Regions from separate parts of the Comamonas sp. B-9 genome, predicted to be linked through region 3. Evidence: predicted binding sites of a transcription regulator. Region 3 holds the regulator's gene; each other region holds the start of a gene.
The links. The regulator FNR, encoded in region 3, switches genes on or off when oxygen is low (the NO sensors DNR and NnrR bind a similar motif). The targets are predictions, from matches to a motif close to TTGATNNNNATCAA.
Positions count from the first base shown of each region.

Region 1 (6,827 bases), on a different contig from region 3:
ACATCGCCGTGGCAGCGCCCAGTTTTGCCCAGCAGCATGTGCCGCAGGGCATCAACCGCAGCAACTTCAAGCACCTGCCGTTTCTCAGCTACAACCGCAAGGACGACATGCAGCGCGTGTTTGTCGCCCGCGCGATGGGCCTCAAGACCGTCGGCCTGCACCAGCTCTATGTGCCTAACTCCGAAGCCCAGGTGCGCGCCGTGGCTGCTGGCTGGGGCGTGGGCGTGGTGCCCGAGCTGCTGGCCCGCCCTTATCTCGCCGATGGCCGCCTGGTCAATGTGGCCGAGGCCCAGGTGCTGCGCGTTGACCTGTACTGGCACTGCTGGAACCTGCAGTCGGCCTTGCTGGGCGCCCTGAGCGACGCGATGGTGCACAGCGCCAAGAGCAGCCTGGCGCCGCCCACGGCCGCCGCGCGCGCCACCGTCAAGGCATAAAAAAAACTGCCTGCACCCCAGGGGGATGCAAGCAGTTTCCGGATGTCCACAGGCATTCATCGCACCGGTGGTTCCATCCCTCCCTCATCAGTGAAATCCATTGCTTGTGCAGTATCCACGCCAAGTATTGCTATATGGTGAATAGCAAATGACAGACGCATGATCTGATCCATTTACCGAATCAGCAATACCGGCAGCTTGCTCTCGGCCAGCACCTGGGTCGCCACCGAGCCCAGCACCAGCTTGGCCAGCGCACCATGGCCCCGGGTGCCCATGATCAGCAGGTCATAGCCACCCTTATCGGCCGTCTCGGCAATGGTCTGCGAGATCGGGCCGACAGCAGTCTCGGCCACGGCCTTGACCTGGTGGGCGGCCAGAAACTCCTGCACCGGCACCAGCACCTTCTGCGCCTCTTCGCTGTGGTAGTCATCCACCAGCGCCTTGCCCAAGGCCTTGGCGGCCCGGGGCGGCAGCAAGGGCTGCACCGTGAGCACCGTGTAATGGTGGTTGGGCGTCAGCCACTCTGCGTGCGCTGCCAGGTAATCGAGCATCTTCTGGGTGTAGGGGCTGCCATCAACGGCCAACAAAATACGCATGCCTTGACTCCTTCAAAAAGGGGTGAGGGACCCAACACCGGTGGCGCCACCAACGCTGGACTGTGGCCTGGCAAACCCGCGCTCCATCAGCGAGAACGCGCTTTTCAGGCTAAATCATGTGTATCAGCTTATAGATTTACCGTCAAACGGGCATTGATGTGCATCAGGCGCGGCGATAAATTTAGGTAAAAACCCTTGGATTTGATCGAAGATGCTAAGCACGCCTCAGAGAAGAACTGTCGACGTAAACGTTTTGCTGCTGAAATGCGCCTCAATAACTGTTTTAGGGACACGGTATGCAAAATGGAGATGAATACGCGGGATATAAGCGGCCGTTCAAGACATGGCGGCGCCGCAGAGGCTAGTCAGCGCCAAGCACACAACCGCAACCTTACCCATGTTGTGGAGCCGCGCGAGAAGTGGTGGCGCGCTAAGCAGTCCCTGAGAGCCTGTCGCTTTACACCCGCACCAAGCAATGCGGATTGAAGCTTTCCTGCTCGCCCTTGCGCGCATAGCCCAGCGGGTTGGCCACCACCCGGCATTGCCAGGGGTGGCCATCGCTGTGCTGGCCTTTGGCCACATAGTCGCTGGGCGCATGCAGATGGCCGTGGATCCAGAGGTCGGCATAGGGCAGCAGGTCATCGAGCACATTGCAAAAGCCGGCGGTGCCCGGGGTCAGCCCATAGCGCGGGTCGGCGCTGCGCAGGCTGGGCGCAAAGTGGGTGATGACGACGGTCTTGCCGTCAAAGGGCTCGGCCAGAGCGGCGCGCAGCCATTCCTGGCAGCGCAGCGCTTCGTCGCGCATCTCGGCGGCCAAGAAGGGCTGGCCATTGCGCTGCATCTGGGCCTTGGTCAGGTAAAAGTTCGCGGCCTTGAAAGCCTTCTCGCGCTGCTTCATCAGCGCACCCAGCTCGGTCACGCCGTTGTGCAGCGCAATGGCGTCGTAGTCGGACCAGAGCGTGGTGCCAATAAAGCGCACGCCGTCGATGACCAGGGTGTCGCAGTCGAGCATGGTGATGCCCAGCTTTTCGCAACTGGCACGCAGGCGCAGCCGGGCGGTATCGAAATCCTGGTTGTCGAACTCATGGTTGCCGGGCACCAGGATCACCGGTTCGGGCCAATGGCCGCCGGCCTGTTGCGGGCTGAACTGGGTGAGGCCAAAATCGGCATCGTCCAGCATCGAGCCATTCTGGTAGGAGCCAATGTCGCCGGCCAGCACCAGCAGCTGGGCACCGGGCGCAGGCTGGGCACGGAAATGGGGGTGGGTCTCCAGATGCAGGTCGGACAGAATTTGCAGGTGCATGGTCGCCAAGCCTACCATGGGCTTTGGCGCCTTGCAGCCCCGCTACATCGGTAATTCCAGGTCAGGAAAAGCCGCCCGGGCCGAGCGCTCCAGCGCGTGCAGCATCCATTCCAGCGCCGAGGGCGGAATATGCCCGCTGCGGCTGCGCCAGAGCGCATCCACATGCACGGCCTCCACGCGCAGCGGCAGCGGCTGGAAGGCCAGCAGATCGGCGATGCCGGTGGCAGGCACAAAGTGGCGCGGCAGGACGGTCAGCAGATCGGTGCGCGCCACCACGCGGGCGGCGGTGAAGTACTGGTTCACCGTCAGCACCACCCGGCGTTTGCGGCCGATCGATGCCAGCGCCTCGTCCAGAAAGCCAAAGGGCTGGCCGGAAAAGCTCACCAGCATATGGCGCGCATCGCAGTAGCGCTCCAAAGTCAGCAAGCCCTCACTCAAAGGGTGATCCTTGCGCATCACGCAGAGGTATTCGCCGTCATAGAGGCGCCGGCTCTCGAAATCCACCAGGTCCCCCGACTGGGCGCGGGCCGTCATCTCCGCGAGCACAAAGGGGAAATAGCCCACGGCCAGGTCGGCGGTCTCGGCTTCCAACTCCTCGCGCGGATCCCGGGTAGTGAGTGGTTGCACATGCACAGAGACGCCTGGTGCCTCGGTCTCCAGAATATGCATCAGGCTGGGCAGCAAGGTGGCGGCGGTCGCATCGGCCATCGCCACGACAAAGGCCTGGGTCGCATGGGCGGGGTCAAAGCGCTCCGGTGCAAAGCTGGCCTGCAGGCGCGCCAGCGATTCGCGCACCACCGGCCACAGCGCATTGGCCAGCGGCGTGGGCTCCACACCCTGGCCGCTGCGCACCAACAGCTCGTCATGCAGCGCCTCGCGCAGGCGCCGCATCGCATTGCTGACTGCCGGCTGGGTGATGGCCAGCTTGTCGGCCGCCCGGGTCAGGCTGCGCTCATTCATCACCTCGTCGAATACACGCAAGAGGTTCAGGTCCAGGTGCCGAAATTGGTGGGGCAGCATTTTCAATCCTTTGCAACGCTGGGCGAACCGCAATACATCACTGGCATGAATGATACAGATTCAAAAGATAAATTTGAGAACGTCTAGGGTAAACCCTATACTTCGTTCATCGCTTCAAAGAAGCATTAATACCAAAGACATCCATCATGACCAACAGTTTTGTACACACTGACATGGCTACCGAACACACGGGCGTTCTGCGTGTGGAACGTGCTGCTGAACATCTCAAGACCACCTTCGGCACCAAGGGCGTTGGCGCATCGCTGATGCTGGCCGCGCTGGTCGCTGCCGTGCTGGTGGTTGCTACCCGCCTGGTGGACTCCGTCGCTGGCGGTAGCCACTGGATCGCTGGCTGGGCCCTGCTGTGGGCTGTCGCCTTTGTCGCCATCGCCCTGCTGGCCGCCCCTGCCCGCAACCTGAGCAGCAGCCTGCGCGCCGCCCGCCGCAGCTGGGACGAAGGCCACCGCCGCGCCCTGGAAGACGACAAGACCTGGCAAGTGGCCCTGCAAGACAGCCGCGTGATGGCTGACCTGAACCGCGCCATGAGCGACGCAGCGGTTTCGTTCTACCACAAGAACTACTGATCAACGCCGGGGTTCCTCCAGAGCCCCAGCGCCGGCAGCCACGATCTGCCTTTTCAAGAGCCACGGCATGCCGTGGCTTTTTTGTTGCTGGTGGCTGCATCTCATCCAAAGTGGATCAGCGGTTTGGGATTGCGGAACACCTCCGCCTGCGCAAGCCGCAGGTGCTAGGAAAACGCTTGGCAAGCACTTTCCTGCCCCGCAACATGCTGGCTGTATGCAACAAACCACAGTTCCATCGATGCGCTGACGCTGAGTCCAAGCGCGCTCACAACAAACCAAGCACCCAAAACAAAACCCCGCATGCCTAAAACATGCGGGGTTTTGCTGTGTTGCGCTATCCCAGCCACTGGCAGCGGGGCTACCAGCGAGCTCGCCAGCTACCGATCAAGCAGCGACCAGGCGCTTTTCCAGATCGGCCTTGATGTCCAGCAGCGCCTGGGGCAGGCGCTGGGCCAGGTGGTCGAAATGGGCCTGGTGCGATGCCAGCTCTTCGGTCCAGACGGCGGTGTCGATGTTGGTGACGGTCTTGAACTGCTCGGCATTGAAGTCCAGGCCGGTCCAGTTGATCTCGGCGTACTGCGGCGCGACACCAAAGGCGGTCTGCGTGCCCTGCACCTGGCCTTCGAGGCGGTCGAGCATCCACTTGAGCACGCGCATGTTCTCACCGTAGCCAGGCCAGACGAACTTGCCAGCGGCATCCTTGCGGAACCAGTTGGTGGTGTAGATCTTGGGCAGCTGCGCGCCAGCGGCTTCGAGCTTGTCGCCCAGGTTCAGCCAGTGGGCGAAGTAGTCGCTCATGTTGTAGCCCATGAAAGGCAGCATTGCGAACGGATCGCGGCGCACCACGCCTTGCGCGCCAAAGGCGGCAGCGGTGGTTTCCGAGCCCATGGTCGCAGCCATGTAGACGCCTTCCTTCCAGTTGCGCGCCTCGGTCACCAGCGGCACGGTGGTCGAGCGGCGGCCACCAAAGATGAAGGCATCGATCTTCACGCCCTTGGGGTCGTCCCAGGCTTCGTCGAGCGCCGGGTTGTTCGTGGCAGCGACGGTGAAGCGGGCATTGGGGTGGGCGGCCTTGGCGCCGGTTTCCTTGGCGATCTGGGGCGTCCAGTCCTTGCCTTGCCAGTCGATCAGGTGCTCGGGCAGCTGGCCGCTGTCCTTTTCCATGCCTTCCCACCACACATCGCCGTCATCGGTCAGCGCGACGTTGGTGAAGATCACGTTCTTGTCCAAGCTGGCCATGCAGTTGGGGTTGGTGTGGTAGTTGGTGCCAGGGGCCACGCCAAAGTAGCCGGCTTCGGGGTTGATCGCACGCAGCGAGCCGTCAGCCTGGGGCTTGATCCAGGCGATGTCGTCACCGATGGTGGTGACCTTCCAGCCTTCAAAGCCGGTGGGTGGCACCAGCATCGAGAAATTGGTCTTGCCGCAGGCGCTGGGGAAAGCGGCGGCCACATGGTACTTCTTGCCCTGGGGGTTTTGCACGCCCAGAATCAGCATGTGCTCGGCCAGCCAGCCCTGGTCGCGGCCCATGGTCGAGGCGATGCGCAGCGCAAAGCACTTCTTGCCCAGCAGCGCATTGCCGCCGTAGCCCGAACCGTAGGACCAGATTTCGCGCGTCTCGGGGTAGTGCACGATGTACTTGGTCTTGTTGCAAGGCCAGCTGGTGGTGTCCTTTTCGCCGGCCTGCAGCGGCGCGCCGATGGTGTGCACGCAGGGCACAAATGCACCATCGCTGCCGATCACGTCGTACACGGCACGGCCCATGCGGGTCATGATCTTCATGTTGACCGCGACATAGGCGCTGTCGGACAGCTCGATGCCCACGTGGGCAATGGGCGAGCCCAGCGGGCCCATCGAGAACGGCACCACATACATGGTGCGGCCCTTCATACAACCGTCAAACAGCGGCTGTAGAGTCGAGCGCATCTCGGCAGGTTCCATCCAGTTGTTGGTCGGGCCGGCATCTTCCTTCTTGGCAGAGCAGATGTAGGTGCGGTCTTCCACGCGGGCCACGTCGGACGGATCGGACCAGGCCAGAAAGCTGCCGGGGCGCTTGGCGGGGTTGAGCTTCTTGAAGGTACCGGCATCGACCAGTTGCTGGCAGAGGCGGTCGTATTCTTCCTGGCTGCCATCGCACCAGTAAACGGCGTCAGGCTTGCACAGTGCGGCCATATCGGCCACCCAGGCGATGAGCTTGGGGTTCTTGACGTAGTCGGGGGCCTGAATGGCGACACCGGCCTGGATGTTTGCGTTCATGGGAAGGCTTTCAAAGTTGTAAACGGTTCATCAAAAACCGCTGCGACAAGCTCCTTGGCCGACAGCAACCCATTTTTGAAAAACCGTCTCCACAGCGTCGGACAAGGCGCAATACCTGTGCGCAACAATGCCTACGCTGGACTGGCGATTTTAGCAGTCAGCCCCCAAAACGGTGATTTTCAGTCGCCACATCTATGCATTTGATGCATGACAAAATGCATAACTGTATTGATACCGGTTTCTTGGGCAACAGCCCTGTCGCGCAGGTGGCGCTGGGCCCGGCGCCACCCAGGCACCAACCAGGCACCAACCAGGCGTCAACCAGACGTCACCCAGGCGCCTGGCCAGCACGGGGCCGTGCCAGCCATCGTCAGCGAACGCCAGGCAACAAAAAAACCCGCCAGCGGCGGGTTCAGCAACGGGGTTTGGCGCGCAGCGCTCAGGCCATGTGTACGGCGATAAAGGCCAGCAGGAACATCATCAATGCGCCCACCAGCGGCAGCACCACCGGCATCAGCGGAACAATGGCTTCCACGGTATCCATCGGGGCGTGTTCGGTGTCGGCGTCGGTGTGCGGGCTGGACATGGGCTCTCTCCAATGCAAAGGCTGAGGACCATTGTAGCGAGCGGGCGCCGG
Region 1 is NZ_KE148681.1:873-7,699, reverse strand. Features, by position in the region: gene H928_RS0125435 (LysR family transcriptional regulator ArgP) at 1-434, shown strand, start outside; gene H928_RS0125430 (universal stress protein) at 608-1,030, opposite strand; gene H928_RS0125425 (metallophosphoesterase) at 1,488-2,333, opposite strand; gene H928_RS0125420 (LysR family transcriptional regulator) at 2,376-3,353, opposite strand; gene H928_RS0125415 (hypothetical protein) at 3,527-3,937, shown strand; gene H928_RS0125410 (phosphoenolpyruvate carboxykinase (GTP)) at 4,322-6,190, opposite strand; gene H928_RS32785 (hypothetical protein) at 6,630-6,776, opposite strand.
Region 1: H928_RS0125430 (universal stress protein) is a predicted target of FNR. The motif match lies at 1,184-1,197, and genes of this name have one in related genera.

Region 2 (6,827 bases), on a different contig from region 3:
CGCTTCTGCCAGGATATGGGCAGCCGCTATTTGTACGACGAGGACCTGCTGCTCGTCATCCACAAGCGCGCCCCCATGCCCGTGGCAGATCTCGTGGGCTTGGGCGCATTCCGCTCAGACACGGCAGTCGCTGCCATCATGGAGGCCTGCTCTCGCCACCACCTCGCGTCGGCCAACGCCATGTTTGTCTATTCAGACCCGTCTTGGCAGGTGGCAGACTTGGACAAGCGCTACAACGGTTTGCACTATATGGGTCTGGTTGCCCGCTAAGCGAAGTACCAGCGAAGTACCGCAGGTAGGCAAGGCGCCCTCTGCTTTGCCCCCGTGGTTTAGGCCAAGGACACGCTAGTAGTAGTTCCCCAGCAGTGACGCGACCTCAATCAGCACCAGCACCGCAAACATGCGGGCCAGGCCGCCCAGGTCGGAGGCAGGGCCCAGCATCTCATCGCGGCGCATGCCGTAGGGCCGGTTCATCGCCGATGCGGTCGGAATCAATGCCACTGCCAACCCAAACAGCAGGGTCTTGAGGCCGAACAGCCAGGTCACCATGGGGGTGAACACGCTGGCAAACATGCGCGTGTAGAGCTCAAACCCGACCCAGCTCAGGCCATAGACGCTCAGGTAGACCATGACCAGCGACACCACGCAGGACAGCGCGGCCAAGGTGACGGAGGCATACATGCTGGCTACGACCAGAGGCAGCATCTCCGTGCGCACAGGGTCATAGCCATGTTGGCGCAGGCGCTCAAAATGCCCGTCCTCGCGCATCTTGGCCAGCGATGCGCCAGCGGGGATGGAGCAGCGCATGGCCACAAACAAGGCCGCCGTCAGCGGAATGAGCTCGAGCACCAGCACGCGGATGACCATCTCGACAGCGACGCGCGAGAGGCCGTAGCTGGTGGCGGTGACAAAGACGATGCGCGCTACCACCAGGCATAACAAGGCGGCCAGCGCGGTAAAGCCCAGCAAGATGGGCGCCGTGTCGACATACATGCGGCGCATCAGCCGCGCGCGCGTTTGCGGGCCGTAGCTGCTGGGCGACATCAGCATCACCAGCACGACGGCGCCCAGGTAGAAAATGCGCCACCAGGCCACCGCCCAGCGGCGCGCCGTGCGCCAGGTCCGGTGGGGCCATTGGGGTTGGAGCAGACTTGCCAGCATCAGCCGATCATAGGCGATAGACGCCAGCATGGGCAGTGTTCAGCCGCATGGCTGGCAGGACCGAGCGCTGCTGCCACCCGCTGCCAGCGCGTCTCAAGACTTCTGGCGTGCCTTCCAGGCCTGCACCGCCTTCAAGGTCTGCTGCACATGCTCGAGCGGATCGCTGCCCTCATGGGCATAGATTACCTTGCCGTCCGGTGCGATCACATAGGAGATGCGTGACGCAGTACCCGGCCGTGCGGCGGAGCCCGCGTCATAGGCCTGGATGGCCTTGGCATCGGGGTCGGAGGCGACGCTGAACTGGTCGCGGCAGGCTTCGCTGGAGAAGCGCTGCATCGTGGCAATGTCGTCATGCGAGATGCCGACGACCTGCGCGCCGGAGGCCGCAAAAGTAGGCGTGGCCTCGGCAAAGGCATGGGCCTCGATCGTGCAGCCCTGGCTGAAGGCCTTGGGGAAAAAATACAGGACCACCGGGCCGCGCTTCAAGGCCTCGGCCATGTCAAAGCGCTGCACCTTGCCAGCCAATGCCGACTGCGTGCTGAACATCGGTGCCTGGGCACCAACGGCCAGCGCCGCCTGGCTGGGCAGGCTCACCAGGGCCGCGCAGCCCATCACCACCGAGGCCAAAGCCCCCAAGAGTTTTGCTTTCATAGTCGATCCTTTTGTTGTCATCCACCTACGCCTCCAGCCTGGGCCATCGGCGACAGATCCTGTTTTGTGCCTGCTGCCCATCGCTCCACACGACAGCCCCTAGAATATGCCACCTGGCGTGATGGCATGCATCATCACCCCTTTGACCGTTTATGCAACTACCTCCTTGGCCGACTCTGCAAAAGCCATGCGAAGGTGTCACTCTCAAGGAGACAACAAAATGATGAAACAGATTCTGCAGTGCGCCGCAGTGGCGCTCACGGTGGGGACCGCTTCGGCTGCCATGGCACAGGGTGCGGGGGCAGACTACCCCGGCAGCAAGCCCGTCCGCATGGTCGTGCCCTTCCCGCCAGGCGGCGGCACCGACATCATCTCGCGCATCATTGCACAAAAGCTCAGCGAGCAAAACCACTGGACCGTGGTCGCTGACAACCGGGCCGGCGCGGGCGGCACCATCGGTATCAGCGAAGTGGCCAAGGCCCAGCCAACGGGCTACGACATCGTCATGGGCCAGAAGGACAACGTGGTGCTGGGCTACTACCTGTACAAGGGCCTGCCCTGGAACCCCGCCAAGGACCTGACCCCGATCGCCCATGTGGCCTACTCGCCGGTCATCATCGCGACTTCGGAAAACAGCAAGTTCAAGACCTTGAACGATGTGATCGCCGCCGCCAAGGCCGATCCCGGCAAGATCACCTATGGCTCGCCCGGCAATGGCACCAGCATCCATATCGCTGGCGTGCTGTTTGAGAAGGCGGCCGGCGTCAAGCTGACCCACGTGCCGTACAAGGGCTCCAACCCCGCGCTGCTCGATACCCTGTCCGGCAACGTCGATCTGCTGGTGTCGTCCGTGCCCTCGGCCATTGGCCAGATCAAGGCCGGCAAGCTGCGTCCGCTGGCAGTTACCTCGGCCAAGCGCAGCAGCTCGCTGCCCGATGTGCCTACCGTTGCGGAACTGGGCATGAAGGGCTTTGATGTGAGCACCTGGTATGGCCTGTTTGGCCCCAAGAACCTGCCCGCGCCCATCGTCAGCAAGCTCAACACCGAGGTCAACAAGCTGTTGGGCCAAAAGGAAGTGCAGGATTCCATCCTGGCGCAAGGCGCCGAGCCCCAGTCCATGTCCGTATCGGACTTTGACAAGTTCTTCCACAAGGACTTCCAGGACGCCAAGGCCATTGTTGAGGCCTCGGGCGCGACCATCCAGTAAGCCCCAGGGCTGGCATACGACAAGGGCACCTCGCAGGTGCCCTTTTTTGTGGCCAGGCCAAAGGCCCGAATGGCTAATGGCGATGCCAGCCTTCAGGCGCCGTCTCCCTGGAAAGCCTCGCGGCGCAGGGTCACCACCAGCGTATCGCGGTGGCCCGGTTCCTCACCCACTGGTTGGATCGGTGTGCTCTCATGAATCATGCGGGCATCGTCGAGCAGCATCAGCGACCAGGGCTCGGTCAAGGTAAAGCGCAGGCCTTGCGGGCCCTGGGCATCAAACACCCGGGTCTCCCCGCCCTTGATGCCTTCGCGTGCCACGAGAAACACGGCCACCAGGTCCACGCCATCGCGGTGCGCGCCTTCGGGGGTGGGCCTGCCAATGCCTTCGGCGGTGTCGATGCGGAACTGGTGGGCCTCGGTGTACCAGGGTGCCTGCCCAGTGCTGGGAAACAGCGCCTGCGCGGTATGCCCCAGCGCCCGCATGATCTGGCGCCAGGCGGGCAGCACCTGGGTGCTGGCTGCGACGGGTTCAAACCAGCGCTGCATGCCGCCATGCAAGGCGTTGTATTCCACCGGCTGCCAGTGGGCGCGGTGCGTCACCGCCTGCACCTGGTCGTCCTGCACCACATAGCAGGAATGGCGGCGCTTGCGGTAGCGGCCACCGTCTTTCAGGTAGGCATCATGGGGCATGGCCTCCCAGTGGCTGCTGAGTGCTGCCAGCGCATCGGGTGGGCAGGCTGCCCACTGCGCCACGGCCGCAGGGCTGAGCACCGCATAGCCATAGGCGCGCAAGGTGCCGTCCACCTGGTCGGCATCACAATAAGGAGGAGGAAAGGACTGCATGTAAAACTCCGTCAAGCGGGCGAGCTTACGGCGGTCACAAAAGCATTGCGTGCTACACAACTTTGGGCAGCGCCGCAGCGCTGCCCGGTAGCCATCCCCTCAATGAAAACGGCAGCAAGCCGGGTGCCGCCGCAGAGGTTACTGGCGCACCACCAACACGGGGATCAGGCTGTCACTCAGCACGCGCTGGGTCACGCTGCCCAGCACCAGCTTTTCCAGGCCCTTGCGGCCATGCGACCCCATGACAATGAGGTCGGCCCCCGTGGTTTTGACGGCTTCCATCACGCCATCGTGCACGGAGTGGCCCTCGCCCATGACGGTATCGACGGGGATGCCCGCCTGCTCCATCGCAGTTTTGACGGCATCCAAGGCAGTGTGCGCATCGGCAGTGGCGGCAGACAGGTACTGCGCCTGGCCATAGGCAAAATCGGCGCCCACGCCGGTAAAGGGATAGGGATCGATCACATACACCGCAGTGACCTGGCTGCCAAAGGCCTTGGCAAGACCGGCGGCTTTGTTGACGGCGAGCATGGAGGTGGCAGACCCATCGACCGGCACCAGAATATGTTTGAACATAGTGTCACTCCTTTTTGTTGTTGCATGCATAACTTACTCTAAAACGCAGGGCCCGGCAAACCTGGCAGGCCCAGCAGCACTGCCACCTATGCGGCAATTGCGAGCGGTTTGCGCTGCATCAACGATAGCACTGCGCCAGCCCGCGCCGCATAATGTTTGCTCCGCCCTGCTGGGCACTGACGCGCGTATTCGCTATGACAACATCCCTGCGTTCTCTTGGCCGATCCCCTCTGCAAGTCTCGCCGCTGTGCCTGGGCGGCAATGTGTTTGGCTGGACGACTGACGAGGCCACCAGCTTTCGCCTACTCGATGCCTGGCTGGATGCCGGCATGAACTTTGTTGATACCGCTGACGTGTACTCGCGCTGGGCGCCTGGCCACAGCGGCGGCGAATCGGAGCGCGTGCTGGGCAAATGGCTGCGCAGCTCGGGCAAGCGTGCGCAGGTGGTGTTGGCCACCAAGGTCGGCAAGGACATGGGCGATGGCAAGGTCGGCCTGCGCCCGGAGTACATCCGCCAGGCGGTCGATGCCTCCTTGCAGCGCCTGCAGACCGATTACATCGACCTCTACCAATCGCATGACGACGACGCGCAGGTACCGCTGGCCGATGTGATGGGCACCTTTGGCGAACTGATTGCCGAGGGCAAGCTGCGCGCCGTGGGCGCCAGCAACTACAGCGCAGCGCGTTTGGCCCAGGCGCTGCAGACCAGCGAGCAGCATGGCCTGGCGCGCTATGAGAGCCTGCAGCCGCTTTTCAACCTCTACGACCGTGCCGTGTTCGAGCAAGAGCTGCAGCCGCTGTGCGTTGCGCAGGGCGTGGGCGTCATCAATTTCTACAGCCTGGCTGCCGGCTTTTTGACCGGTAAGTACCGCAAGGCCGAGGACGCGAGCAAAAGCCCGCGCGGCGCCAAGACCACCCAGCTGTATCTGAACGACCGGGGCTTGCGCATTCTGGCCGCGCTCGAACAGGTGAGCAGCCGCACGGGCGCCCCGATGGGCGAGGTGGCCGTGGCCTGGGTCATGCGCCAGCCGGCCATTGCCTCGCCGATTGCCAGCGCCAGCAACCTCGAGCAGCTGCAGTCGCTGATCCGTGCCAGCCAGTTGCAGCTCGATGCCGATGCGATGGCCACACTCAACGCCGCCAGCGCCGAGGCTTGAGCGAAGGCAAGCGACAAGCCTAGGCCAGCAGCGCCGGCAAAATCTGTGCCGAAGGCAGGCGCCAGCAGCGGTCGGCCACGCTGTCGAGTGCGGTCGGCTCGGGGTTGATGACCACCACATGGGCGCCGCCCCGGGCGGCGATATGGGCCAGTCCGGCCGCCGGGTAGACATGGCCGGAGGTGCCAATCACCAGCATCAGGTCACAGGCCTTGGCGGCATCTTGCGCCTGCTGCAGCTCGGCATGGGGCAAGGCCTCGCCAAACCAGACCACCGCCGGGCGCAGGTAGTTGCCGCAGCCAGGGCATTGCGGCGGCGCATCGCCTTCGGTAAAGCGGGCATCGCAACAGGGCTTGGGCGGCAGCAGCCAGCGGTTGTCCATCAGATTGCCATGCAGGCACAGCACTGGCGTACTGCCCGCACGCTGGTGCAGGCCATCGACGTTCTGCGTGACCAGGGTCATCCGGCCGGGGTGGCGCGCCTGCCATTGGGCCAGCGCCACATGGCCGGCATTGGGCATCACCTGGCGGACCAGATCACGGCGGTACTGGTACCAGTCCCAGACCCGCTGCGGATGGGCCAGAAAACCCGCCTCGCTGGCCATCTCCTCGGGGCTGAACTGCGCCCAGTAGCCCGTCTGCGCATCGCGGAAGGTCGGTACACCGGACTCCGCACTGGCCCCTGCGCCCGTCAGCACCAGCAGATGCCGCGCATTGTGCAAGCGCTGTCGCAGGCTGGCAATTTCTGTATCGGCAAGCGGCAGCGCTGCGGAGGTATCCAAGGGATCAAAAGACATAGAGGCGGCAGTGAAGAACAGGCGCCCAGCATACGGCAAGGCTTGGGCTCCACCGCTCCAGTCCAGCATCGCCGTGCAGGGCGAGCTCTAGCGGCTTACATTCAGAAACGCTCATCACGATTTGGAGATGGACACGATGGACGGGCCGAGCCCAGAATGGCTGACCCACGACCAGGAGACAAGAATGCAATTCATCCCCTATCTGAACTTTGATGGCGATTGCGCCGAAGCCATGGCCTTTTACGCCCAGCTGTTTGGCGGCCAGATCATGCACCAGATGCGCTTTAGCGACATGCCGCCTGGCGAAGGCATGCCGCAGCTCCCGCCCGAGGCGCAATCCCGCCTGATGCACGCCCATCTGCAAGTGGGCAGCCAGGCGATCATGGCCTCGGACACCATGCCTGCGATGCCCGGCGCCAGCGCCGAGACCTGCGGCGGCG
Region 2 is NZ_KE148657.1:81,507-88,333, forward strand. Features, by position in the region: gene H928_RS0122185 (immunity 22 family protein) at 1-270, shown strand, start outside; gene H928_RS0122190 (ABC transporter permease) at 346-1,161, opposite strand; gene H928_RS0122195 (redoxin domain-containing protein) at 1,255-1,812, opposite strand; gene H928_RS0122200 (tripartite tricarboxylate transporter substrate binding protein) at 2,033-3,019, shown strand; gene H928_RS0122205 (2OG-Fe dioxygenase family protein) at 3,112-3,861, opposite strand; gene H928_RS0122210 (universal stress protein) at 4,000-4,437, opposite strand; gene H928_RS0122215 (aldo/keto reductase) at 4,632-5,594, shown strand; gene H928_RS0122220 (NAD-dependent deacylase) at 5,614-6,387, opposite strand; gene H928_RS0122225 (VOC family protein) at 6,572-6,827, shown strand, end outside.
Region 2: H928_RS0122210 (universal stress protein) is a predicted target of FNR. The motif match lies at 4,546-4,559, and genes of this name have one in related genera.

Region 3 (6,827 bases):
GCCGGTTAAAGCCCAGCTGGTAGAGGTGCTGGAGGCGCTCGCGGCTCACGGTGCGCGGGTCCACCTCGATCGAGTACTCGCCACCGGGCTGCAGATGAAAACGCTGCTTGACCATGTCCATCAGGCGGCTGAGGCCGGCATCGGTCAAAAACGTGGGCGAGCCGCCGCCCAGGTGCAGCTGGCTGATGGTGGGGCGGGCACTGACATGGGCCAGCTGCAGGTCCAGCTCACGCTCGAGGTAGTCCAGGTACTCGTCGGCCCGCTCGGCATGCTTGGTGATGATCTTGTTGCAGGCGCAGTAGTAGCACAGCGAGGCGCAGAACGGCACATGCACATACAAGGACAGCGGAGCGAGCCTGCCAGCCAGGCCGGTGCCGCGTTGCGCCAGCGCCTGCTTGTACTCATTCGCAGCAAAGGCTTCAACAAATCGGTCTGCGGTAGGATACGAGGTGTAACGGGGGCCGGGAACATCAAAACGGCGCAGCAGGTCGGGGGTCAGGGAAATCATGTGGCTTCTTCCTAGCGGACACCCAATGTGCCCCAAGCTCTGCCACGCGTCCTTGATGTACATCAAGAACCCATTTGGCGCCTGCACGCACAATAGGCGCATACGAGGAACGCCGTTCCTACATGAATATTTGTTCACGGGTATTGATACATGACATCCAACTCCATCAAAGTGGTGTGCTCCAACTGCAATTTGCGCGAGCTGTGCATGCCCGTGGGACTGTCGGCCGAACAAATGGAGCGCATCGACGAGATCGTCGCCACCCGCCGCAAGATCAAGCGCGGCAGCGCGCTGTTCCGCAACGGTGAGACCTTCACCTCCCTCTATGCGATTCGCACCGGCTTTTTCAAGACCAGCATCGCCACCGAAGACGGGCGCGACCAGGTCACCGGCTTTCAGATGGCGGGCGAGATCATCGGGCTTGACGGCATCGTCAACGACCGCCATTCCTGCGACGCGATTGCGCTGGAAGACGCCGAAGTCTGCGTGATGCCCTACTCCTCGCTCGAAGACCTGTCGCGCGAAGTGACCGCCTTGCAGCACCATGTGCACAAGGTCATGAGCCGCGAGATCGTGCGCGAGCATGGCGTCATGCTGCTGCTGGGCAGCATGCGCGCCGAAGAGCGCCTGGCCGCCTTCTTGCTGAACCTGGTGCAGCGCCTGCATGCCCGGGGCTTTTCGCAGCATGAGCTGATCCTGCGCATGACACGCGAGGAAATCGGCAGCTACCTGGGCCTCAAGCTCGAGACCGTCAGCCGCACCTTCTCCAAGTTTGCCGAGGAGAACATCATCGAGGTCAAGCAGCGCCATGTGCGCATTCTGGACACCGACAAGCTCCAGGGCCTGATCAACACCCAGGCCTGCTCGGCCTAAGCTAAGCAGCTATTCCAAGTCGCCGCGTCAGCGGATACAAACGCGGTCTGATCCGACATCCGCTCAAGCCGCAAGCGGCGATGCTCTGTGTTGAAGCCACGGCAAGGCTGCGCAACAGCGGCTCTGCCCTACGTCTGACCTGAAAGGAGCCTGCCATGTACCAACATATCCTGCTTGCCACCGATGGCTCTGAGCTGTCTGAGAAGGCCGTCCGCCACGCCCTCGCGCTGGCCAAGCTGAGCCACGCCACGGTCACCGCCGTCAACATCTCGCCCAACTACCCGCGCAGCTACTTCGAGGGCAGCACCATGCAAAACCCCGATGACATTGCGCGCATCGAGGACGGCTGGGAACGCGCCGCCCAGGGCATTGTCGACAAGGTGGTGGCCGAAGGCGCTGCCACCGGCGTGCCCATCAAGACCCTGGTGATCAAGTCCGACATGATTGCCGAGGCGCTGCTGGAGACGGCGAAAAAGGAAAACTGCGACCTGATCGTCATGGCATCGCACGGCTACCGGGGCTTGAAGCGCCTGCTGCTGGGCAGCGAAACCCAGCATGTGCTGACCCATGCGACGATACCGGTGCTGGTGCTGCGCTGATCGCCACCTAAGCGCATCCGCCCAATAGCAAACCCTCGCCTGCGGCAGCTTCTTGGCTGCCACAGCGCGAGGGTTTTGTCATGGCGGCGCAGGCCGCCATCATGGGCGCATCAGCCCTTGAACAGGCCCTGGTACTGGTCGCGCAGCAGGTTCTTTTGCACCTTGCCCATGGTGTTGCGTGGCAGCTCGCCCACGACAAAGCAGCGCTTGGGAATCTTGAAGTTGGCCAGCTGCTTTTTCAAAGTCGCAATGATGCCCTCGGCATCGAGCTGCTGGCCCGCCTTGGCAATGACCACGGCCACGCCCACTTCGCCAAAATCGGGGTGTGGCACGCCGACCAGCGCGCTTTCGGCCACGCCCGGCAGTTCGTTGATGAAGCCCTCGATCTCGGCCGGGTAGACGTTGTAGCCGCCGGAGATGATCAGGTCCTTGCTGCGGCCGACGATGGTCACATAGCCACGCGCATCAATCTTGCCCACGTCACCGGTCTTGAACCAGCCGTCGGCCGTGAACTCCTGCGCGGTCTTCTCGGGCATGCGCCAGTAGCCGCTGAACACATTGGGGCCTTGCACCTGGATATGACCGATCTCGTCGGCGCCCAGCGCCTGGCCGTCATCGCCCTGCACCCGCACGCCCACACCCGGCAGCGCAAAGCCCACCGTGCCGCCCCGGCGCTCATCCTGGCCGCCATGGCGGGCATCGGCCTGGTAGGGGTTGGAGACCAGCATGATGGTCTCGCTCATGCCATAGCGCTCCAAAATCGTGTGGCCGGTACGGGTCTGCCAGTCGCGGAAGGTCTCGATCAGCAACGGCGCCGAGCCGGAGATGAACAAACGCATGTGCTGGGCCGCCGCCTTGGTCAGGCCCGGCTCGGCCAGCAGGCGCACATACAGGGTCGGCACGCCCATGAAGACGGTCGCCCGCGCCATCGCGGCAATCACCGCCTTGGGCTCGAACTTGGCAAACCAGACCATCTTGCTGCCATTGAGCAAGGCCGCATGGATCGCGACAAACAGGCCATGCACATGGAAGATCGGCAGCGCATGGATCAGCACATCGCCCTTTTTCCAGCCCCAGTAGTCCTTGAGCATCACTGCATTGCTCAGCAGGTTGCCGTGGCTCAGCATCGCACCCTTGCTGCGCCCGGTGGTGCCACTGGTGTAGAGAATGGCGGCCATGTCGTCGGCAGATTTCTGCGCGGGCGTGTGCGCATCGGCGCAGTGCACCGCACGCTCCAGCAGCGTGCCGCTGCGGTCATCGCCCAAGGTGAACACGCTTTGCGTGCCGCACTGGAAGGCGATCTTGGAGACCCAGCCAAAGTTGGCCGGCGAGCAGACCACCACGGCCGGCTCAGCATTGGTGACAAAGTACTCGATCTCGGCGCTTTGGTAGGCGGTGTTGAGCGGCAGAAACACATGGCCGGCGCGCAAGGTGGCCAGGTACAGCGCCATCGCTTCGACCGACTTTTCCACCTGCACCGCTACGCGGCTGCCGGAAGGAATATTCAGCGAATCGAGCAGGTTGGCGATGCGCGCGCTCATGCGGTCCAGATCGCGCCAGCTGTAGTTCAGCGGCTCACCGCTGGCCGAGGTGGTCTCCACGGCGATGGCATCGAGGTCCTCAGGAAAGGCCGCGCGCAGGGCGCAGAACAGGTTGTCGTTGGTCATATTTGTCTACTTGGTTGGTGGTTTCCTTGGCGCCTGCGGCCTGGCCGGTGGCCAGCGCAGGCACGGTCAAAACTGGGCTGCTCTTTTGGCGACAAAGGCAGCAATGCCTTCGCGGTGTTCTGCCGAATCGGCATAGGCATAGGGCTGCTGCAGCACCGGGGCCTGGGCATCGCCTTCGGCCAGCGCACGCAGCAGCTGCTTGGTCATGCGGGCGGCCTGGGGCGCCAGGCCGCAGATGCGGGCGACGCTGCGTTCCAGCTGGGCGTGCAGGTCTTGAGCGGGGTACACCTGGCTCAAAAAGCCCGAGGCCAGCATCTGCTCGGCGCCAAAGACCGCTGCCTCCAGCAGCATCTGCCGCGTCTTGGCAGGCCCCACCTGGCTCAGCACCAGCGCCGCCTCCTTGGGCGCCATCGGAAAGCCCAGCTTGGCAATCGGCGCGCCAAACTGGGCTCTGTCTGTTGCCAGGCGGGTGTCGCAGCAGCTGGCCAGCTCCACGCCCGCGCCCATGCAGGCGCCGTCAATGGCAGCGACCAGCGGCACATCGCATTGCAGCATGGCGTTGAGCGCCGGCCAGACCTCGCCTTCGTGGAAGGCGGCCAGGCTCTCTGGCTGAAAGCGAAAGCCGGCGTACTCCGAGATATCGCCACCGGCGCAAAAGGCCTCGCCCTCGCCTTGCAGCACGATGCAGCGCAGCCCGGGCTGGCGCTGCAGGTCCTCAAACACGCGGCGCAGCTGGCGCCACATCGCACGCGACATGGCATTGCGCTTGCCCGCATGGTCCAGCACCACGCGCACGACCTGCGCGCGGGATGCCTCCTCGCCCACCACCCACGATTGCACACGAACCTGCCCCGCCATCATCTCGCTCCTCTTGTCATTCAATCTTCGCGCCCGAGGCCTTGACCACCTCGGCCCAGCGCTTGACCTCGTCGGCCACAAAGGCGGCAAACTGCGGCTGCGTCATGCTGCCATATTCCGCACCATTCTTGGCCCAGATGGCCTTGATTTCTTCCGACGCGCCCATGCGTTTGGCCTCTTCGAACATGCGCGCCTGCAGCTCGGGCGAGGTGCCCTTGATGGCCCAGAGGCCGTACCAGGTGGTCACGTTGTAATCGGGCAGCCCCACTTCGGCAGCGCAGGGCACATCGGGCAGCGAGGGGTTGCGCTGGCTGCCCGAGACCATCAGGCACTTGATGCGCCCGGCGGCGATATGCGCGGCCGACGAGCCCAGGCCGTCGAACAGCATGTCCACATTGCCGGCAATCAGGTCCTGCAGCGCCGGGCCCGCGCCCTTGTAGGGCACATGCAGGATGTCGGTCTGGCTCTGGATCTTGAACAGCTCGCCGGCCAGGTGGTGGCTGGTGCCGGCACCGGCCGAGGCAAAGCTCATCTTGCCCGGGTTGGCCTTGAGCTGGGCCAGCAGCTGCTGCATATTGGCCGCCGTCACCCGCTTGGGGTTGACCACCAGCACCTGCGGCACCGTGGCCAGCAGCGCCAGCGGCACCAGGTCCTTCTGGATGTCGTAATCGAGCTTGGGGTAGACCGAGGGCGCAATCACATGGTGGGTGCCGCCCATGAAGAAGTGGTAGCCATCGGAGGGCTGGCGCGCCGCAAAGCTGGCCCCCAGGGTGCCGCCCGCGCCACCCTTGTTGTCGATCACCAGGGTCTTGCCCGAGATTTTCGAGAACTGCGAGGACAGCGGCCGCGCAAAGGCATCGGTGCCGCCGCCTGCGGGAAAGGGCACCACCCAGGTCACCGGTTTGGTGGGCCAGTCCTTGGCTGCTGCCGTGTTGGCCCAGCTCCAGGCGGGCAGCGCCGTGCCGGCCATGCCGGCGGCCAGGCCTACCAGCGTTCGCCTTCTGGATGAGGACGGTGTATAGCTCTTGGTCATCTTGTCTCCTAACGGTTATTTTTAAGATCCACGCACACCCGCCTGCGCGTGCCCACAGCAACGCACAAGCCCTGGCTGGTCAGCAAAGAATGCCGACCACCCAGGCTGCGGCCCTTATGGGGCCTGCAGCTCTCTCCAGGCCAGCGCAGCGCCTGGGGGCGCGATGCTGGCCTGCCATCCTCAAAAACAGGTTCAGACCTTGGCCAGTGCCTCGATGCCCGATGACACCGGGATCTTGCCCTGGGCCAGCAGATTGCGGTGCTTGTCCAGGCGCTTCAAGTCGTACAGGTAGTTCACCATCAGGCCATAGGACTGCTTGATGCCCTTGGCCGAGGTATCACCCGCCCAGTTCAGGCGCTCGACGCGTGAGCCATTACCCAGGTGAAAGCGCGCGACCGGGTCCACCGGCTTGTCCTTGACCAGGCTCTTGCCCAGGTAGCGGGCAGCGGCATGCAGCAGCAGCTTGGCAGCCGCATCGCCCGCCTGCCACTGGCCCGGTTGCTCCAGCGCGGCCATCCAGTCGTCCACCGTGGGCTCGGCCTTGTCCAGCGCCTTGCCCAGCTCGGCGCGCAGGCGCTTGTCGGCACCCTCCCAGACCTCGGCCGCGTTCTTGCCCAGCCAGCTGCGAAAACCCGGTATCGGCGACAAGGTCGCGAACTGGCGCAGCTTGGGAAACTCCTGCAGCAGCTGCTCGACGACGGTCTTGATCAGCGAATCGCCAAAACTCACGCCGCGCAAACCGGTCTGGGTGTTGCTGATCGAGTAGAAGATCGCCGTGCTGGCCTTGTTCACATCGGCTGCGGCAGCGGCCTCGTCCAGCAGCGGCGCAATGCTGTCCGACATCTTGTCGACCAGGGCCACCTCGACAAAGATCAGCGGCTCGTTGGGCAGGCGCGGGTGGAAAAAGCCGTAGCAGCGGCGGTCGCTGTCGAGGCGGTTTTTCAGATCGGTCCAGCTGCGGATGTCATGCACCGCTTCGTACTTGATGAGTTTTTCGAGCAAGGACGCGGGCGAATCCCAGCTGAGGCTGCGCAGCTCCAAAAAGGCGATGTCAAACCAGGTCGAGAACAGGTATTCCAGATCGGCGTCCACGGCGACCAGCCATTCCTGGCTCTTGAGCTGGGGCAGCATCTGCGCGCGCAGATCAAGCAAGAAGCGCATGCCCTGCGCGGGCACCGCAAAGCGCTGGAACAGGCGCATGCGCGGCGTCTGCAAGGCCTTGCGCAGGTGGCGCTCGGCAGCGGCCATGCTGGCGGTGCCGATCGCGTCTTCGTAGCGCTGGCGGGCCT
Region 3 is NZ_KE148585.1:8,082-14,908, forward strand. Features, by position in the region: gene hemN (oxygen-independent coproporphyrinogen III oxidase) at 1-508, opposite strand, end outside; gene fnr (fumarate/nitrate reduction transcriptional regulator Fnr) at 659-1,381, shown strand; gene H928_RS0113935 (universal stress protein) at 1,537-1,980, shown strand; gene H928_RS0113940 (malonyl-CoA synthase) at 2,091-3,647, opposite strand; gene H928_RS0113945 (enoyl-CoA hydratase/isomerase family protein) at 3,714-4,505, opposite strand; gene H928_RS0113950 (tripartite tricarboxylate transporter substrate-binding protein) at 4,522-5,538, opposite strand; gene H928_RS0113955 (malonyl-CoA decarboxylase domain-containing protein) at 5,731-6,827, opposite strand, start outside.

Region 4 (2,436 bases), on a different contig from region 3:
CAGCACCAGCAGCAACTGCCCCAGCGGCGCGCGGGGCGGCCAGCTGGGCTGGCTGCGCATCGAAGACTGCGCCCCCGAGTTCGCCCGCGAGCTTTTCGGCCATGCCGAGGTGGGGGTGTTGCCGCGCCTGGTGCACAGCCGCTTTGGGCTGCATGTGGTGGAGGTGCAGGAGCGCGATGCGGGCACCGTGCCGCCTTATGAGCAGGTGCGGGCCGCTGTGTTGCAGCAGTTGCGGCAGCAGAGTTTTGCGACGGGGTTGTCGCAGTATTTGCGGTTGTTGGCTGGGCGGGCGCGGGTGGTGGGGGTGGATTTGGAAGGGGCGAAGACGCCTTTGGTGCAGTAGCTATTTTGTTTGTTTGCTCTGCCGTAGGTCTGGCAGTCTCATTTGTTCTAACGACAGAGGCCGGGAGCCTCCGAGTAAGAGATGCTGACGGACTCAGCTGCCGTTTTATCTCCATTTTTCTGTCGAAGGACAGAGGCCGGATTTCGTCCGGCGGCCGACTCACTTTTCTTGCTCGCACCGGAGTGCCGGACCAAAGAAAAGTAAGCAAAAGAAGTGCGCCCCTGCTGTCTGCGACCCCTCCGCTGCGCTGCGGGGCAACCTGTGCTGAGACGTTTGCGGGCTGCGCCGTGGAACTCACTACGCGCTGAAGCGCTCCGTTCAAACAGCCACGGCGAGTCAGTTCACGAAGCATGCGCGCTGGGGCGCGCATGCCAGCCCGCAAACGCCCCATCACAGGCGCATACAGAAGGGGGTGTAGTCCCCTTCCATGCCGAGCGCAGCGATGGCATTGCAGCTGCTGGATCCCTCTTCCCCCTTCTAGCCGTGCCGAGAAGCACAGACCCAGGGGCGGGCGTGTGCCGAAGGACACACGCCTTCGTGGTCATGCTTGCCGCATCTGTTTGAACGGAGCGCCTTGGCGCGTAGTGAGTTATGCGGCACGCCCCTGGGTCGAGCATCGCAGGTTGCCCCAGTGCCGCAGGCACTGGGGACACGGATAGCAGGGGCGTGTTTCTTTGCTTACTTTCTTGCACGAGCAAGAAAGTGAGTCGCCTGCCGGGCGAAAACCGGCCTCCGGCCTGAAGGCCACAGCAGAAGGCTGCATGGCCAAGAGCGATGGAATGCCGACCGCTGGCCGAACCATCAGGACTGCCCTGGCAGACCAGCACCCTCAGCAGGCTGAGAAGCCAAAGGATCCCATTCCGCCCAATCGGGCCCAAACAACTCCACCGGATGCGCCGACCGCTCCGACCCATTGCCACAAGCCATGGACGACGCAGCGCAATAACGGTCACACCCCCAGCAAGTCCGCTCAGGATGTGCAGGATGGATAGGAAAACGTTTGGCCATAAAGAGCTAACAGGGCAAAGATATAGCAGTACCGCACCACTGTGCGCCTGCGCCAGTCAGCAGAATTTGACCTGGATCATGCTTGGCGTACACCGCAACGCACAGGCAGCGATGGGCAGCGAAAATGGAGGCTGTGACACAGCTCCTGAACACCCCACCCACAGCAGGCTTTGAGGAGCCGTTCGGCATGCTGCAGGCCTGCCACGGCCGGGTGGCGCGCAGCCTGGATCTGTTGGGCCGCCTGGGTGCCTACCTGGCCGAGCAGGGCGGCGGCGATGCGCAGGGCCAGGCGCGCGATGCGGCGGCTGATGTGCAGCGCTACTTTGACCTGGCGGCGCCCTTGCACCACCAGGATGAAGAGCAGCATGTGCTGCCCGTACTGCGGGCGGCAGGGCAGGGCGCGCTGGCCGACCAGCTGCAGGCCGAACACCGGCAGATGGAGGCGCTGTGGCCGACGATACGGGCGGATCTGCAGGCAGTGCAAGCAGGCCATGCACCGACGGGCGAGGCGCTGGTGGCGGCCCGGCGCCGCTGGGCGGATTTTGCCGAGGTCTATACGCGCCATATCGCGGCAGAGGAGACGCAGGCCTACCCCAGCGCGCAAGCGCAATTGGAGCCTGCCGTGCAAGCCGCCATGGGGCGCGAGATGGCGCAGCGGCGCGGGGTGCGTTACCCGGAGGCGGGGCCATGAAAGGGGAACTGCAGCCAGCACGCCAGCGGCCGCTGGCCGTCAAGATCGGCGCCATTGGTTGCGCGCTGCTGCTGATGGCGCTGGTCGCGATTGGCCTGACCTTGCGGCTGACCTGGTCGCTCGAAGGGGGGGCTGCGGCGGTCAATGAAGCGGGGCGGATGCGCATGCAGACCTGGCAGCTGGCGCAGGCCTTGCCGGAGGCGAGCCCGCAGCGCCTGGCCTTGCTGATCGGCCAGCTCGACACCAGCCTGGCCTTGCTGGAAAAGGGCGATGCCGCTCGGCCGCTGTCGGTGCCGCGCGATACGGCCTCGCGTGCCGCCCTGCAAGCCGTGCAGCAACGCTGGCAGCGGCTGCGCGCAGCCTGGCAGCAGCCGGTGACTGGCAGCCATGTGGT
Region 4 is NZ_KE148586.1:512-2,947, reverse strand. Features, by position in the region: partial or broken gene H928_RS0114055 (peptidylprolyl isomerase) at 1-343, shown strand, start outside; gene H928_RS30835 (DUF3079 domain-containing protein) at 1,145-1,351, opposite strand; gene H928_RS0114050 (hemerythrin domain-containing protein) at 1,485-2,042, shown strand; partial or broken gene H928_RS27795 (type IV pili methyl-accepting chemotaxis transducer N-terminal domain-containing protein) at 2,039-2,436, shown strand, end outside.
Region 4: H928_RS0114050 (hemerythrin domain-containing protein) is a predicted target of FNR. The motif match lies at 1,418-1,431, and genes of this name have one in related genera.